One region of the Cupriavidus malaysiensis genome, then DNA from elsewhere that is predicted to be linked to it. Evidence: predicted binding sites of a transcription regulator. Region 1 holds the regulator's gene; the other holds the start of a gene.
The links. Region 1 encodes sigma-54, which starts transcription at its own class of promoters, with help from an activator protein. Its sites were predicted from a motif close to TGGCANGNAANCTGCTTT; they were not measured.
Positions count from the first base shown of each region.

Region 2: the regulator sigma-54 is predicted to act here: its motif matches at 5,482-5,499, upstream of urtA (urea ABC transporter substrate-binding protein).

Region 1 covers NZ_CP017754.1:833,237-840,554, forward strand. Annotated here, with positions in the region: gene rapZ (RNase adapter RapZ) at 1-614, opposite strand, end outside; gene BKK80_RS03635 (PsiF family protein) at 725-1,030, opposite strand; gene hprK (HPr(Ser) kinase/phosphatase) at 1,207-2,178, opposite strand; gene ptsN (PTS IIA-like nitrogen regulatory protein PtsN) at 2,258-2,713, opposite strand; gene hpf (ribosome hibernation-promoting factor, HPF/YfiA family) at 3,099-3,449, opposite strand; gene BKK80_RS03655 (RNA polymerase factor sigma-54) at 3,499-4,974, opposite strand; gene lptB (LPS export ABC transporter ATP-binding protein) at 5,075-5,869, opposite strand; gene lptA (lipopolysaccharide transport periplasmic protein LptA) at 5,925-6,551, opposite strand; gene lptC (LPS export ABC transporter periplasmic protein LptC) at 6,609-7,238, opposite strand; gene BKK80_RS03675 (KpsF/GutQ family sugar-phosphate isomerase) at 7,255-7,318, opposite strand, start outside.
Region 2 covers NZ_CP017754.1:1,694,286-1,701,603, forward strand. Annotated here, with positions in the region: gene BKK80_RS07395 (hypothetical protein) at 113-442, shown strand; gene cyoA (ubiquinol oxidase subunit II) at 1,172-2,143, shown strand; gene cyoB (cytochrome o ubiquinol oxidase subunit I) at 2,152-4,128, shown strand; gene cyoC (cytochrome o ubiquinol oxidase subunit III) at 4,131-4,775, shown strand; gene BKK80_RS07415 (cytochrome o ubiquinol oxidase subunit IV) at 4,776-5,129, shown strand; gene urtA (urea ABC transporter substrate-binding protein) at 5,552-6,808, shown strand; gene urtB (urea ABC transporter permease subunit UrtB) at 6,944-7,318, shown strand, end outside.

The sequences.
Region 1 (7,318 bases):
TCGTAGAAGGGGTTAGGCAGCGAGCGCACGTCGAAGACGAGGTCAGCGTCGCTCGGCACGCCATGCTTGAAGCCGAACGACTCGAACAGCAGGGTCAGCTGCAGCGGCTCGTCGCGGATGATTTCCTTGATCCAGGCGCGCAGGGTATTGGTGCGCACGCTGCTGGTGTCGATGCGGTGGGCAGACTCGGCCAGCGGATTGAGCAGTTCGCGCTCCATCTCGATGGCCTCGATCAGCGAGGTGTCGCTGAGCGCCGGCTCAGGCGCGGGCGACTGCCCGGTATCGTCGGCACGGATCGAGAGCGGGTGGCGCCGCCGCGTTTCCGAGTAGCGCTGCACCAGCGCCTCGGTATTGGCGGTGAGGAAGATGACCTGCACCCGGTGCTCGGCACGCAGGTTGCGCAGCACGTCGGGCAGCTGGTCGAGCGACTCTCGGCTGCGTACGTCGATCGCGACGCCCAGGTGGGTGTGGCCCTGCGATGCCAGATAGCGGGCAAGTTCCGGCAGGAATTGCGCGGGCAGGTTGTCCACGCAGTAATAACCTGCGTCCTCGAGCACATTCAGTGCGACGGACTTGCCGGAGCCGGAGATCCCGGTGATAAGAATGATGCGCATAGCACGGCAAGCATAGCATCAGCGCATGTCGCCGTCATGACCGCCGCCCGGCGCTGCCGCGGGCGTGCCAGGCGGGGCCGGCGGGGGGCTCCGCCAGCGCCCTGAGGTCCTTACTTGGACAGGCAGTCCTTCATGAAGGACTTGTAGTCATCCCCCTTCTTGCCCTTGCCTTGCTTGCTGCAGGCCGACATCTTCTCCTGCTGGGTCATCGGCGCCGCCGCCGCGGCCGGCTTGTTGGACAGGCAATCCTTCATGAAGGTCTTGCGCTCGTCGCCCTTCTTGCCGGAGGCCTGCGTATTGCAGGCTTTCATCTTGTCCTGCTGGGAGTTGGCCGCCGCGGGCGCCGAGCCTTGGGCGAATGCTCCCGTGGCGAACAGCGGGGTCAGCAGTGCACAGATCGCGATCATCTTCTTCATGCTCTTCTCCTGGCTGTGGAAGACTTCATGGCCGCGTGCCATGCCGGCGCCGCGGTGTCTGACTGGGCTCGATGCCCACTACCGCACACAACGGCGCGCCGCCGGCCTGCGTTGACGGCCGCGCCCGTGTTCCTGTAAGCAATTGCAAGCAGCGGCCGGCGGCATGCCGGCCGGCGTCAGAGCAGTCTTCCCTGGCCCCGCGAGACCGCGTCGGCCTGCATCGCGGCCCGCTGGCGGTCCATGAAGTCGCGCAGCGTGTCGATGCCGCGCAGGCGCAGGATGGTGTTGCGCACCGCAGCCTCGACCAGCACCGCCAGGTTGCGGCCGGCCGCAACCTGGATCTTCACCATGTGGATCGGCAGGCCCAGTACGTCCAGGTACTGCGAATCGAGCGGCAGCCGCTCGAACTCGCCGTCGTTGCGGCGCACCAGTTGCACCACCAGCTTGAGCTTCATCTTCCGGCGCACCGCCGTCTCGCCGAAGATGGTCTTGATGTCGAGCAGGCCCAGGCCGCGCACCTCGAGCAGGTTCTGCAGCAATGGCGGGCAGCGTCCTTCGACGAAGTCCGGACCCAGGCGCACGAAGTCGACCGCGTCATCGGCCACCAGGCCGTGGCCGCGCGAGATCAGTTCCAGGCCCAGTTCGCTCTTGCCCAGGCCAGATTCGCCCATGATCAGCACGCCCATGCCGAGAATGTCGAGGAATACCCCGTGCATGGTCACGCGCGGCGCCGAGATGCGCGACAGGTAGAGGCGCAGGTGGTCGATCACGGCCGCCGAGGATACCGGCGTGGTGAACAGCGGTGTGGAAGAGCGCGTGCAGCGCAGTTCCAGGTCGGGCGGTGGCTCCATGCCGTCGGCGACCACCAGGAAGGGCGGCTCGAGCAGGATCAGCTCGCCCATCTGCCGCTTGCGCATCTCGTCGTCCAGCCGCTGGTAGTAGGTGATCTCGGGTTTGCCGAGGACCTGGATGCGGTTGGGGTGGATCAGGTTCAGGTGGCCCACGAGGTCGGCGGCCGAGGTGGCTTCGCGGGCGAAATCCACGTCGAAGGCGCGATCCGCCCCCTCGAGACCCGCCACCCATGAGAGTTTGAGGTCGGCTGCGTTGTCGTCGAAGATGGACTGGGAAGAAACGCCGGTGAGTTCCATGCGGGGGAGTCTGGTGGGGCTGGAAAGCGCTAGGACCCGCCGCCGGTGCCTTGGCCCGCGCCTGCGGGCGGAGCGCCGGTCAGGGATGCCATTCGGTCAGGAGCTGGTGCACGGCTTCGGGCGTCGGCAGCGTGGCCAGGCCTTCGCGCATGTCGCGGTCGGACAGCAACTGGGCGATCTCCGACAGGATCTCGAGATGTTGCTGGGTGGCCTGCTCGGGTACCAGCAGGAAGATCAGCAGCGACACCGGCTTGCCGTCGGGCGATTCGAATGGGATCGGCTCGGCCAGACGCATGAAGGCGGCCAGCGGTTGCTTCAGGCCCTTGATGCGGCCATGCGGGATGGCCACGCCCGCGCCCAGCCCGGTCGAGCCCAGCGACTCGCGCGCGAACAGGTTGTCGGTGACCGTGGCCCGCGCCACGCCATGGTTGTTCTCGAAGAGGAGTCCGGCCTGTTCGAAGACGCGCTTCTTGCTGGTGACGCTGACGTCGAGTGTGATGTTGCCTGGCGGCAGCAATTTGGCCAAACGGTTCATGGCAGGTGCGCAGGGATTCCAGATAAGCGGCCCGGTGCGCTGCGCGCCCGGCCGGGTCAAAGAGGCGGAATATCCGCTCGCTCCGCCGGTCGGGCGCCGGCATGCGGAGTATCGGACCATTATAGAGCAGCCCGCCCGCCTTCTTGTGCGGCGCGCAAGCCGCGGTCCCGGCGGTAGCGGCGACTCATGTATTGGAGAGCATACACTGCGTCGCGCCACTTGCGAACTCCCCCGGACGAGGGCGTGTACGGGGCGTGCACGCGAGCCGGTCCGCCAAAAGCAAAAAACCGCGCTTTATGCGCGGTTCGTGGTCTGGCCCTTGTGCTGGTGGCCGACGGGCGGCCTCAAGGCAGATCAGGCAGATTGTTCTTATTGTTTTCTCTGGCTATTGCTGCATCTGTGCGGCAGCCATCTGGTACTTCACGGATTCCCGGTCGTGGCTCTGCACGCGGTCCTTGTACCGGATGACCTGACGGTCCAGCTTGTCGACCAGTGCGTCGATCGCCGCATACAGGTCTTCGTGGTGCGCCTCGACGAAGATGTCCTTGCCCTTCAGATGCAGATTGATTTCCGCGTACTGACGCCTGTCCTTTTCCTTGTGGTTGTCGACAGAGAGCAGCACGCTAACGCCGATGACTTGATCGAAATGCCTGACGATACGCTCCAGCTTCGTTTCCACGTACTCACGCAGGGGTGGCGTGATGTCCAGGTGGTGTCCACTGATCTTGAAGTTCATAGCGCTTCTCCTTCTGAAAGAGCCACACCAGGCAGGCGATGCGGCTCGGCTACAAAGACTTGCGGAGATTGACTGCCGGGATCTTCAGCGCTTCTCGGTACTTGGCGACCGTCCGGCGCGCCACGACGAAGCCCTGATCGCCCAGCAATTCGGCAATTCGGCTGTCGGACAGGGGATTCTTCGGGTCTTCGGCTCCTATCAGTTGCTTGATCAAGGCTCGGATAGCCGTTGATGAAGCAGCGCCGCCCGTTTCCGTGGACACATGGCTGCCGAAGAAGTACTTCAGCTCGAAAGTGCCCATGGGGGTGGCCATGTATTTGTTAGTCGTCACCCGAGAGATGGTTGACTCGTGTAATCCCAGTGTATCGGCAATCTCCCGCAAAACCAAGGGGCGCATCGCAATTTCACCGTGGCTGAAGAAGTTCTTTTGACGCTCGACAATGGCCTGTGCGACACGCAGGATGGTGTCGAAGCGCTGCTGGATGTTCTTGATCAGCCAGCGGGCTTCCTGCAGTTTCTGCTGCAGGCCGGCGGCACCGGATTCGCCCTTGGCGCCGCGCAGGATCTGCGCGTACATGTCGTTGATGCGCAGGCGCGGCATCACGTCGGGATTGAGTTGGGCGATCCAGCCGCTGCCGCTCTTGCGCACGAACACGTCGGGCACGACGAAGTCGGCCTGCGGACGGTTGTAGGCGTGGCCCGGATACGGTGCCAGCGAGCGGATCAGGTCATGTGCTGCCTTCAGCGCCGTCTCGTCCACCTGCAGCGCCTTCTTCAAGCGCGTGTAATCGCGCGCGGCCAGCAGTTCCAGGTGGTGGTTGACGATGCCCAGCGCCAGCTCGCGCTGCGGATGCGACAGCCGCCGCAGCTGCAGCGCCAGGCATTCGGCCGCATTGCGCGCTCCCACGCCGGGTGGATCGAAGCTCTGCAGCAGGGCCAGCATGGCCTGCACTTCCTCGATCTCGAACTCCAGCTCTTCGGGCAGCTCTTCGCAGATCTCCTCGAGCGTGGCGCTGAGGTAGCCGTCGTCGTCGAGCGACTCGATCAGGAAGATGGCCAGGCCCTTGTCGCGCGCCGAGATCTTCAGCGGCGCGAGCTGTTCCATCAGGTGCTCGCGCAGGGTCGGCTCGGCGTCGCGCAGTTGCAGCGGCGCCTTCTCGTCTTCGTCGCCCTGGGGGCGACGCGCGAAGTCGTCCAGGCTCCAGTCGCTGCCGTAGTCGTCGGCGCCGTCGCCGAAGCGCTCTTCATCGCCGCCGCCCTCGTCGCTGCGTGCCTCGCCATTGCCCTGCGCTTCGGCCGGGGCCGGCGCGGGTGCGCTCTGCACGTTGATGCTGCCATCGGCGGCCACCCGCAGCGGGCTCTCGATCCAATCGTTTTCGCGCTCGAGCAGAGGGTTTTCGATCAGGGCCTGCTCGACTTCCTGCTGCAGTTCGAGCGTGGAAAGCTGCAACAGCCGGATCGACTGCTGAAGCTGTGGCGTCAGTGCGAGATGCTGGGAAAGGCGGAGCTGAAGCGAAGGTTTCATGCGGCCTATTCTATGCCCATCCGCAGCGCGATGGAACGAAAATTGCTAACGTTCCTGCCGCTTTGTCGCGGTCCCGCGCCGGCGAGGCGCGGCCACCGCATCACATGCGGAAGTTCTCGCCCAGGTAGACCCGGCGCACCGATTCGTTGGCGATGATTTCCTGCGGGCGGCCCTCGGCCAGCACCGCGCCCTCGCTGATGATGTAGGCGTGGTCGCAGATGCCCAGCGTCTCGCGCACATTGTGGTCGGTGATCAGCACGCCGATGTTGCGCGCCTTGAGGAAGCTGACGATACGCTGGATCTCGCCCACCGCGATCGGGTCGACACCGGCGAACGGTTCGTCGAGCAGGATGAAGCGCGGGGCCGAAGCCAGCGCGCGCGCGATTTCCACGCGCCGGCGCTCGCCGCCCGACAGAGACAGCGCGGGATTCTGGCGCAGGTGGGCGATCTGCAGGTCGTCGAGCAGCGCGTCCAGGCGGCGCTCGATCTCCTGCGCCGACAGCGGCTTGCCGTCGACGATCTGCAGCTCCAGCACCGCGCGGATGTTCTCCTCGACGTTGAGCTTGCGGAACACCGAGGCCTCCTGCGGCAGGTAGGACAGGCCCATGCGCGCGCGCTCGTGGATGGCCAGGCCGCTCAGGTGCAGGCCGTCGAGCACGATGTCGCCTTCGTCCAGCGCCACCAGGCCGACGATCATGTAGAAGGAGGTGGTCTTGCCGGCGCCGTTGGGCCCTAGCAGGCCGACCACCTCGCCGCTCTTGACGTCGAGCGAGACGTCCTTGACCACCGTGCGCGAGCCATAGCGCTTCTTCAGGTGGCGTACCGTCAGCGTGCTGCCGCCGGCGGACTGGCCGTTGCTGGCGGTGGCGGCGGGGGCGGTCTGGGTATCGGTCATGAGGGCAGTGCGTTGGGAGCGCCTGGCGCGCTGGATGCGTTGCGTTCGGCTGGGTTCAGGACTTGGACGGCGCGGGTGCGGACTTCAGCTCCAGCGGCGGCGCTGCCGGCGCGCTGGCCGGCTGGCGCGGCGAGAGCACGGCGCGCACGCGTCCCGAGGAGGTCACCGCGCCTTTGTCGCCGCTGCTGCTGGCCGTGTAGTACTCGTTGTTGCTGTCGTAGGTGATCACGGCGCCGCGGATCTCGTCGATCTGCTTGCCGCCCGCCAGGCGCGCCATGCGGGCCTGGCCGATCAGCTTGGAGATGCCTTGCTTGCCGTCGTACTCGATGCGGTCGCCCCAGCCGTCGATGTACTCGTCGACGTTGTCGCGCTTCTGGCGGATATAGGCGAGCTTGCCCGGCTTGGCGGTGGCGATGGCGTACTGGTAGCCCTCGGGGTCGGTGCGCAGCTCGGCGGCGTCCGATTTCAGCACCATGGTGCCCTTGGTCAGGACCACGTTGCCGGTCAGCGTGTAGACCTGCTTGACGTCATCGTAGCTGGCGTTGTCGGCCTCGAGCACCAGCGGCTTGTCGCGGTCGGCGCGCTCGGCGTGGGCGGCCGGCGCCAGGCAGAGCGCGGCGGCCGCGGCCAGCAGGGCAGGCGAAATCCGGGCGCGGAACCACGTCTTCAAGGCAGGCATCATGATGGTGAGCGGATGGAGAAAGCGGCGGCTGCGGGTTGCCGCGCGCGGTTGCATGACTTAGGACCTCGGCGCGGGCGCGCCGCGCGGGGTGGTGACGATAGTGCCGCGCACGTTGCCGAACAATTGTACTTCGCGCGTGACGTTGTTGAAGAGCAGGCCGTTGGCGTTCATCACGGAGACGCCGCGGGTGAGCTGCACCGGTTTGTCGGTCTTCACGAGATCGTCGTTGACGAGGATCCGGAAGTACTCGGAGGCCGCGCTCATCTGCGGGTCCTGCGCCGGGTCGGGACCCTGCGCCCGCACGATGAGGCCGTTGTCGTAGAGGTCGATGACCGAGCCGTCCGCGTTCATCTTGCCGCGGTCGGCGCGGCCGCTCACCGGCGGGCGGCCCGGATCGTAGGAGCGCATCGCGGGGCGGGCGAACTCGTAGGTCTGGTCGTCCTCGAAGTGCACCATCTTGTCGCCGTTGAAGCGCAACTTGGTGTCGCCGTTCACGTCGAGTTCGGTGGCCGCGAAGCGGTCCATGTAGTAGTCGGGCTCGTGGCGTGCCGTCTTCGGGCCGGTCGCGGCTTCGCGCGGCGAGTTGATCTGCACGAGCCAGAACGTGCTGCCGGCGACCACCGCCATCAGCAGCATGGGCAGCGCGCGCATGGCGAGCCGGCTGAGGGAAGACAGGATGGATTGCATGGGCGCCCGACGTGCCTCAGATGACCTTGGCGCGGGTCAGGTCGTGGATGTGCAGCGCGCCGACCAGGCGCCCGCCCTCG
Region 2 (7,318 bases), 860 kb from region 1:
GTAGCGATTCCACAAAGCCTGGCAGGCTTGCGCGGCCCTAGAGTGCAGGCGTGGAGCAGCCGGGCATGGAACCTGGCGCCCCGTTACACGGACAAAGATCGGACGGATAGATATGAAATACATCGGCTTGATTTGCATGGCGGCGGCGGGGCTGCTGGCCAGTGCAGGCGCGCAGGCGCACGTTGACGTGGGGATCGGCATCGGTATTCCGGCGCCGGTCGTGGTCGCGCCGCCGGTGTATGTCGCGCCTGCCCCGGTCTATGCACCGCCGCCGCCGGTCTACGCGGCTCCGGCCTACGCGCCTCCCGTCGTGGTGGCACCGGGCCCCGGCTACTGGGGGCCGGGATGGCGCGAGCGGCACTGGCGTGAGCGGGAATGGCGCGAGCACGAGTGGCGTGACCACGAGTGGCGCGAGCATGAGCGCCGCGAGCACTGGCGCTAGCCGGACCTGCGGGGCGGGCGGGCAGCGGAGACAGGACTCCCGCCGGCAGCCTGCTGCACAGCAGCGCGGAGGTCGGGAACTCCGCGCTTTTTCGTTGTGCCACTACGACAAATCGCGCAGAAAGACCCTGTCGCACATGGGGCGACATATTGTCGCACCCCGGCGCACCACGTAGTCTTCCGGATTGCCTTCGGCGTACCCGGATCTAGTGGGAAGGCTTCCTCCACCATCTCCCCGTCACACCCGGCGGGCGCAGGCATGGCAAGGGCTGGCCGGTCCGGCCGCCTGCCGGCCGGCGGTGGCGCCGGCCACTCTCCCTGGCACCGCCAAGGTGCGCATCCCCGACCTGCCTTCGTCATTGTCCGATTTTCCGGACAGTGTGTCCGGTACCTGTGGTTTACCCTGCATGTTGCGTTGCGATAAATTCGCGCCACGATGTTTGCCGCCTCGCCCCCTTCGCCTGCAGATAGCGCTCGCCTATTGAGCCGGCGGGGCAGGCACCGCCATGCGAATACCCCCCAATGCGGACCGCCTGGCCGGTTCGGCGCAGTCGCCCACAAGGTGATGCCCGGATCGGCCTGAAGCAACGGTCGGCCGCATGCTCCCGGGCCAATGCCCCGGGCTCCGCGCTCCGGTTTCCTTTCCCCAGTCCTTCCCCGCCTCGCGCTCCCGCGCCAGGCAGTGAAGCCGCGTCGTGCCTAGCCGCGGCGAACTCAACCCAGTCGTGACATGAAGAAATATAAACCTCCGCGTTGGACGCGGTTCCTGCCCAGCTTGGGCTTGCTGCTGCTTGGCGGCTGCAACATGGGTGTGCTCGATCCGAAGGGCGCGATCGGCATCGAGGAGCGCTCCATCATCATCACGGCCACCTGGCTGATGCTGCTGGTGGTCGTGCCCGTCATCATCATGACGCTGGCATTCGCCTGGAAATACCGCGAGAGCAACAAGGCGGCGCGCTACGAGCCCGACTGGTCGCACTCCACCGCCATCGAGGTGGTGGTGTGGCTGATCCCCTGCCTGATCATCATGGTGCTGGGCTACATCACCTGGAAGTCTTCGCACGACCTGGACCCGTACAAGCCCATCGAATCCGAAGTCAAGCCGATCACCATCGAGGCCGTCGCACTGGATTGGAAGTGGTTGTTCATCTACCCGGACCAGCACGTCGCCACCATCAACGAGATCGCCTTCCCGGTCAACACGCCGGTGAACTTCAAGATCACCTCGGATTCGGTGATGAACTCGTTCTTCATCCCGCAACTGGGCAGCATGATCTATGCGATGGCCGGGATGGAAACCAAGCTGCACCTGATCGCCAACCATGCCGGCGTGTACGACGGCATGTCGTCGAACTACAGCGGCGGCGGCTTCTCGGGCATGAAGTTCAAGGCCAAGGCGATGTCGGGCTTCGAGTTCGAGCAGTGGCTCAAGCAGGTCAAGGCGTCCCCGCGCGAACTGACCCTGGCCGATTACGAAAAGCTGGCCCAGCCCAGCGAGAAGGAGCCGGTGACCCTGTTCGCCAAGGTTGACCCGAACCTGTTCCACGGCGTCCTGCACAAGTACATGGATGGCACCGGTGGCGCCATCGCCGGCGGCGGCACCTCCTACGGTCCCGTCTGCACCTCGCGCAACACGATCGGCACCGGCCAGCAGGTGTCCATGGCCGTGCCCGCCGTCGCGGCGCCGGGCTCGAATTCCTAGGAGCAAGAATGTTTGGCAAATTGACACTGGAGGCCATTCCGTACCACGAGCCCATCATCATGGGCGCGCTGGGCGGGGCAGGCCTGGCAGGGCTGGCGGTATTCGCCCTGATCACTTACTTCGGCAAGTGGAAGCCGCTGTGGAATGACTGGATCACTTCGGTCGACCACAAGAAGATCGGCATCATGTACTCGCTGGTCGCGCTGATCATGCTGCTGCGCGGCTTCGCCGACGCCATCATGATGCGTACCCAGCTCGCGCTGGCCACCAACGGCAACCCGGGCATCCTGCCGCCCGAGCACTACGACCAGATCTTCACCGCCCACGGCGTGATCATGATCTTCTTCGTGGCGATGCCGCTGATGACCGGCCTGATGAACCTGGTCGTGCCGCTGCAGATCGGCGCGCGCGACGTGGCCTTCCCGTTCCTGAACACGCTGAGCTTCTGGCTGTTCGTGGCCGGTGCCATGCTGGTCAACGTCTCGCTGGGCGTCGGCGAATTCGCCCGCACCGGCTGGCTGGCCTACCCGCCGCTGTCCGAGCTGGCCTACAGCCCGGGCGTGGGGGTCGACTACTACTTGTGGGCCCTGCAGATCTCAGGCCTCGGTACCTTGCTGACCGGCGTCAACTTCCTGGTGACCATCCTCAAGATGCGCGCGCCGGGCATGACCCTGATGCGCATGCCGGTCTTCACCTGGACCGCGCTGTGCACCAACGTGCTGATCCTGGCCTCGTTCCCCGTGCTGACCGTGACCCTGGCGCTGCTGGGCCTGGACCGCTACCTGGGCATGCACTTCTTCACGAACGAGATGGGCGGCAACGCCATGATGTACGTGAACATGATCTGGATCTGGGGCCACCCTGAGGTCTACATCCTGATCCTGCCTGCCTTCGGCATCTTCTCGGAAATCATCTCGACCTTCTCGGGCAAGAAGCTGTTCGGCTACAAGGGCATGGTCTACGCCACCTGCTGCATCATGGTGCTGTCGTTCCTGGTCTGGCTGCACCACTTCTTCACGATGGGCTCCGGCGCCAACGTCAATGCCTTCTTCGGCATCACGACCATGATCATCTCCATCCCGACCGGGGTGAAGATCTTCAACTGGCTGTTCACCATGTACCGCGGCCGCGTGCGCATGACCACCCCGGTCATGTGGACCCTGGGCTTCATGGTCACCTTCGTGATCGGCGGCATGACCGGCGTGCTGATGGCGGTGCCGGCGGCTGACTTCGTGCTGCACAACAGCCTGTTCCTGATCGCCCACTTCCACAACGTGATCATCGGCGGCGTGCTGTTCGGCTACCTGGCCGGCGTGACCTACTGGTTCCCGAAGGCCTTCGGCTTCAAGCTGGACGAGCGCCTCGGCAAGTGCGCCTTCTGGTGCTGGCTGGTGGGCTTCTACTTCGCCTTCATGCCGCTGTACGCACTGGGCCTGATGGGCATGACCCGCCGCCTGAACCACACCGACAACCCGGAATGGACCCCGTTCCTGCACGTGGCCGTGATCGGCGCGGTGCTGATCGGCCTGGGCATCGTGTTCCAGGTGCTGCAGATCATCGTGTCGATCCGCAACCGCAAGGCGCTGGCCGACGTGACCGGCGATCCGTGGAACGGCCGCACCCTGGAGTGGGCCACCTCGTCGCCGCCCCCGTTCTATAACTTCGCGCACACCCCGGTGGTGCAGGACCTCGACGCCCTCGCCGACATGAAGGCCCGTGGCGACGTGCCGAAGAAGGAAGCGCACTACGACCAGATCCACATGCCCAAGAACACCGGCGCAGGCTTCTTCATCGGTGCCTTCAGCCTGGTGTTCGGCTTCGCCCTGACCTGGCACATCTGGTGGCTGGCCATCGTCGGCCTGGTCGGCATGATCGTCTCCTTCATCGTCCGCAGCAACGACGACCACATCGACTACTACGTGCCCGCGAAGGAAGTCGAAGCCGTCGAAGCGCGCCATTTTGACCGTCTCGCGTCGCAGGCCTGAACATGTCGACCCAAGTCCTAGACCGTTATCCCGCGCACGCCGCCCCCGCGGCGCATGACCACGCGCACGACCACGACCACGCCCACCACGACACCGCCGGTAACACGGTGTTCGGGTTCTGGGTGTACCTGATGACCGACTGCATCATCTTCGCCGGACTGTTCGCCGCTTTCGCGGTGCTGCGCGGCGAAGTGGCGGGCGGCCCCTCGGGCAAGGAACTGTTCGAACTGAACTACGTCCTGGTCGAGACCTTCCTGCTGCTGTTCTCGAGCCTGACCTCGGGCATGGCGATGGTGGCCCTGCACAACGGCCAGAAGGCCCGCCTGCAGTTCTGGCTGGCCATCACCTTCCTGCTGGGCGCGGCCTTCATCGGCATGGAAATCAACGAGTTCCATCACCTGATCGCCGAGGGCGCCAGCCCGCAGCGCAGCGCCTTCCTGTCGTCCTTCTTCACGCTGGTCGGCACCCACGGCCTGCACGTGGCCAGCGGCCTGCTGTGGATGGCCGTGCTGATGTGCCAGATCGCCAAGAAGGGCCTGACGCCCACCATGAACAAGCGCCTGGCGTGCTTCGCGCTGTTCTGGCACTTTCTGGACATCGTCTGGATCGGCGTGTTCACCGTGGTGTACCTGATGGGAGCGATGTAAATGGAACACAGCAACGTCTCCGCCGGCCACGGCAGCCATGCCGCTGGCGGTGCCAGCCACGGCAGCGTCAAGTCCTATGTGATCGGCTTCGTGCTGGCGGTCATCCTGACCGTGATCCCGTTCAAGATGGTGATGGACGGCTCGGCCGCCCCGTCGACCATCCTGGTGGTGATCCTGGCGCTGGCCGTGGTGCAGATCCTCGTCCACATGGTCTACTTCCTCCACCTCGACCGCTCTTCGGAGCAGCGCTGGAACGTGATCGTGCTGGCCTTCACCGCGCTGATCCTGCTGATCGTGGTGGCAGGCTCGCTGTGGATCATGCACAACATGAACGTCAACATGATGGCGCATTGAACGCCGCGTGCCGCCCGGCGGCACGCGATGTTCCGATGTTCCGACCAACGGGCCCTGCGGGGCCCGTTTTTCTTTGTTGCCGCGCCGGCCGCGTTGCCCCCTGGCGCGCCGCCTTGGCGCATGGCCGCCGCACCTACGCCCGATCGTGGTTCACGCCGCACGCGCAGGGCCCACGCGCCACCCCCGGCGCCGGCATGCCTGGCGCTTCACCCGTGCGCGCCATGCACCACTCTGCCCCATGCACGCCGATGGTGCGCAGCGTCGCTGCACGCCGTTGGTGCGCCGCCCTGACGGGCGCCCGTTCCACGCCCCGCCGCCGCGCCGGCCGGGCCCCCGCACGCGGCGATGGCCTTGGCACGCTAGTTGCAGAACCTGCACCCGGAGTTCGCTGTTCCACAACACACGACAATCTGGGAGCTGCAATGAAACGACGCAATATGCTGAAGCTGACCGCGGTGGCCGCGGCGGCGATGATCGGGTCCAGCACGCTGGCACTGGCGCAGAGCAAGGAGCCGATCAAGGTCGGCATCCTGCACTCGCTGTCCGGCACGATGGCGATCTCCGAGACCTCGCTGAAGGACGTCGCGCTGATGACCATCGACGAGATCAACAAGAGCGGTGGCGTGCTGGGCCGCAAGCTCGAACCGGTGGTGGTGGACCCGGCCTCGAACTGGCCGCTGTTCGCCGAGAAGGCGCGCCAGCTGATCAGCAAGGACAAGGTGGCGGTCACCTTCGGCTGCTGGACTTCGGTGTCGCGCAAGTCGGTGCTGCCGGTCTACGAGGAACTGAACTCGCTGCTGTTCTACCCGGTGCAGTATGAAGGCGAAGAGATGTCGAAGAACGTCTTCTACACCGGCGCGGCGCCCAACCAGCAGGCCATCCCGGCCGTCGAATACCTGATGAGCAAGGAGGGTGGTGGCGCCAAGCGCTTCTTCCTGCTCGGCACCGACTACGTCTATCCGCGCACCACCAACAAGATCCTGCGCGCCTTCCTGAAGAGCAAGGGCGTGGCCGACTCGGACATCGAGGAGGTCTACACGCCGTTCGGCCACAGCGACTACCAGACCATCGTCGCCAACATCAAGAAGTTCTCGCAGGGCGGCAAGACCGCGGTGATCTCGACCATCAACGGCGACTCCAACGTGCCCTTCTACAAGGAACTGGGCAACGCCGGCCTGAAGGCCAAGGACGTGCCGGTGGTCGCCTTCTCGGTCGGCGAAGAAGAGCTGCGCGGCATCGACACCAAGCCGCTGGTGGGCCACCTGGCCGCGTGGAACTACTTCATGTCGGTCAAGAACCCGACCAACGATGCCTTCCGCAAGGAATGGGCGGCCTGGGTCAAGGCCAACAACCTGCCCGGCGGCGACAAGCGCGTGACCAATGACCCGATGGAAGCGACCTACGTCGGCATCCATATGTGGGCCCAGGCCGTCAAGAAGGCCGGCAGCACCGATCCGGACAAGGTGCGTGCGGCCATGTACGGCCAGACCTTCAAGGCGCCGGACGGCTTCACGCTGACCATGGGCGACAACCACCACCTGTACAAGCCGGTGATGATCGGCGAGGTGCGCGGCGACGGCCAGTTCAGCGTGGTGTGGAAGACGCCGAAGCCCATCCGCGCCCAGCCCTGGAGCCCGTTCATCTCGGGCAACGAAGGCAAGCCCGACAAGGTGATGTAAGCGGGGGAGGAGGGCGGCGCCACGCGCCGGCCCCTCCGATCGTACCGCCATGTCCGCGCATGGCGGCCTGGCCGCCACCGGACACCCCCGGAGGAGGCCGGCCGTCCTGCCATCCGTCGCCGACCACAGACCATCATGCTCCGAACCGCATTCCAGTCCGCCGCCTCCCGCCTGCGCGCCGCGCTGGCCGCCGCGCTGCTGCTCGCGGTGCCGCTGCTGCACGCCGCGCCGCTGACGCAGGACGACCTCAAGCCGCTGGCAGGGGACGATTTCGACGCCAAGAGCGCCGCCATCGCCGCGCTCGCCAAGGCGCCGGCCGCGCAGGCCGGCCCCATCCTCAAGGCGCTGCAGGACGATTCGCTGCAATACGCCCCCGGCACCGGCATGGTGATCCAGGACGGCGACAAGATCCTCGACGCCGTCAGCGGCAAGCCGGTCGCGGTCAAGGCCGACGAGCTGGAGGCGCCGACCTTGAACAACAGCCTGCGCTCCCAGGTGGACAGCGCGGCC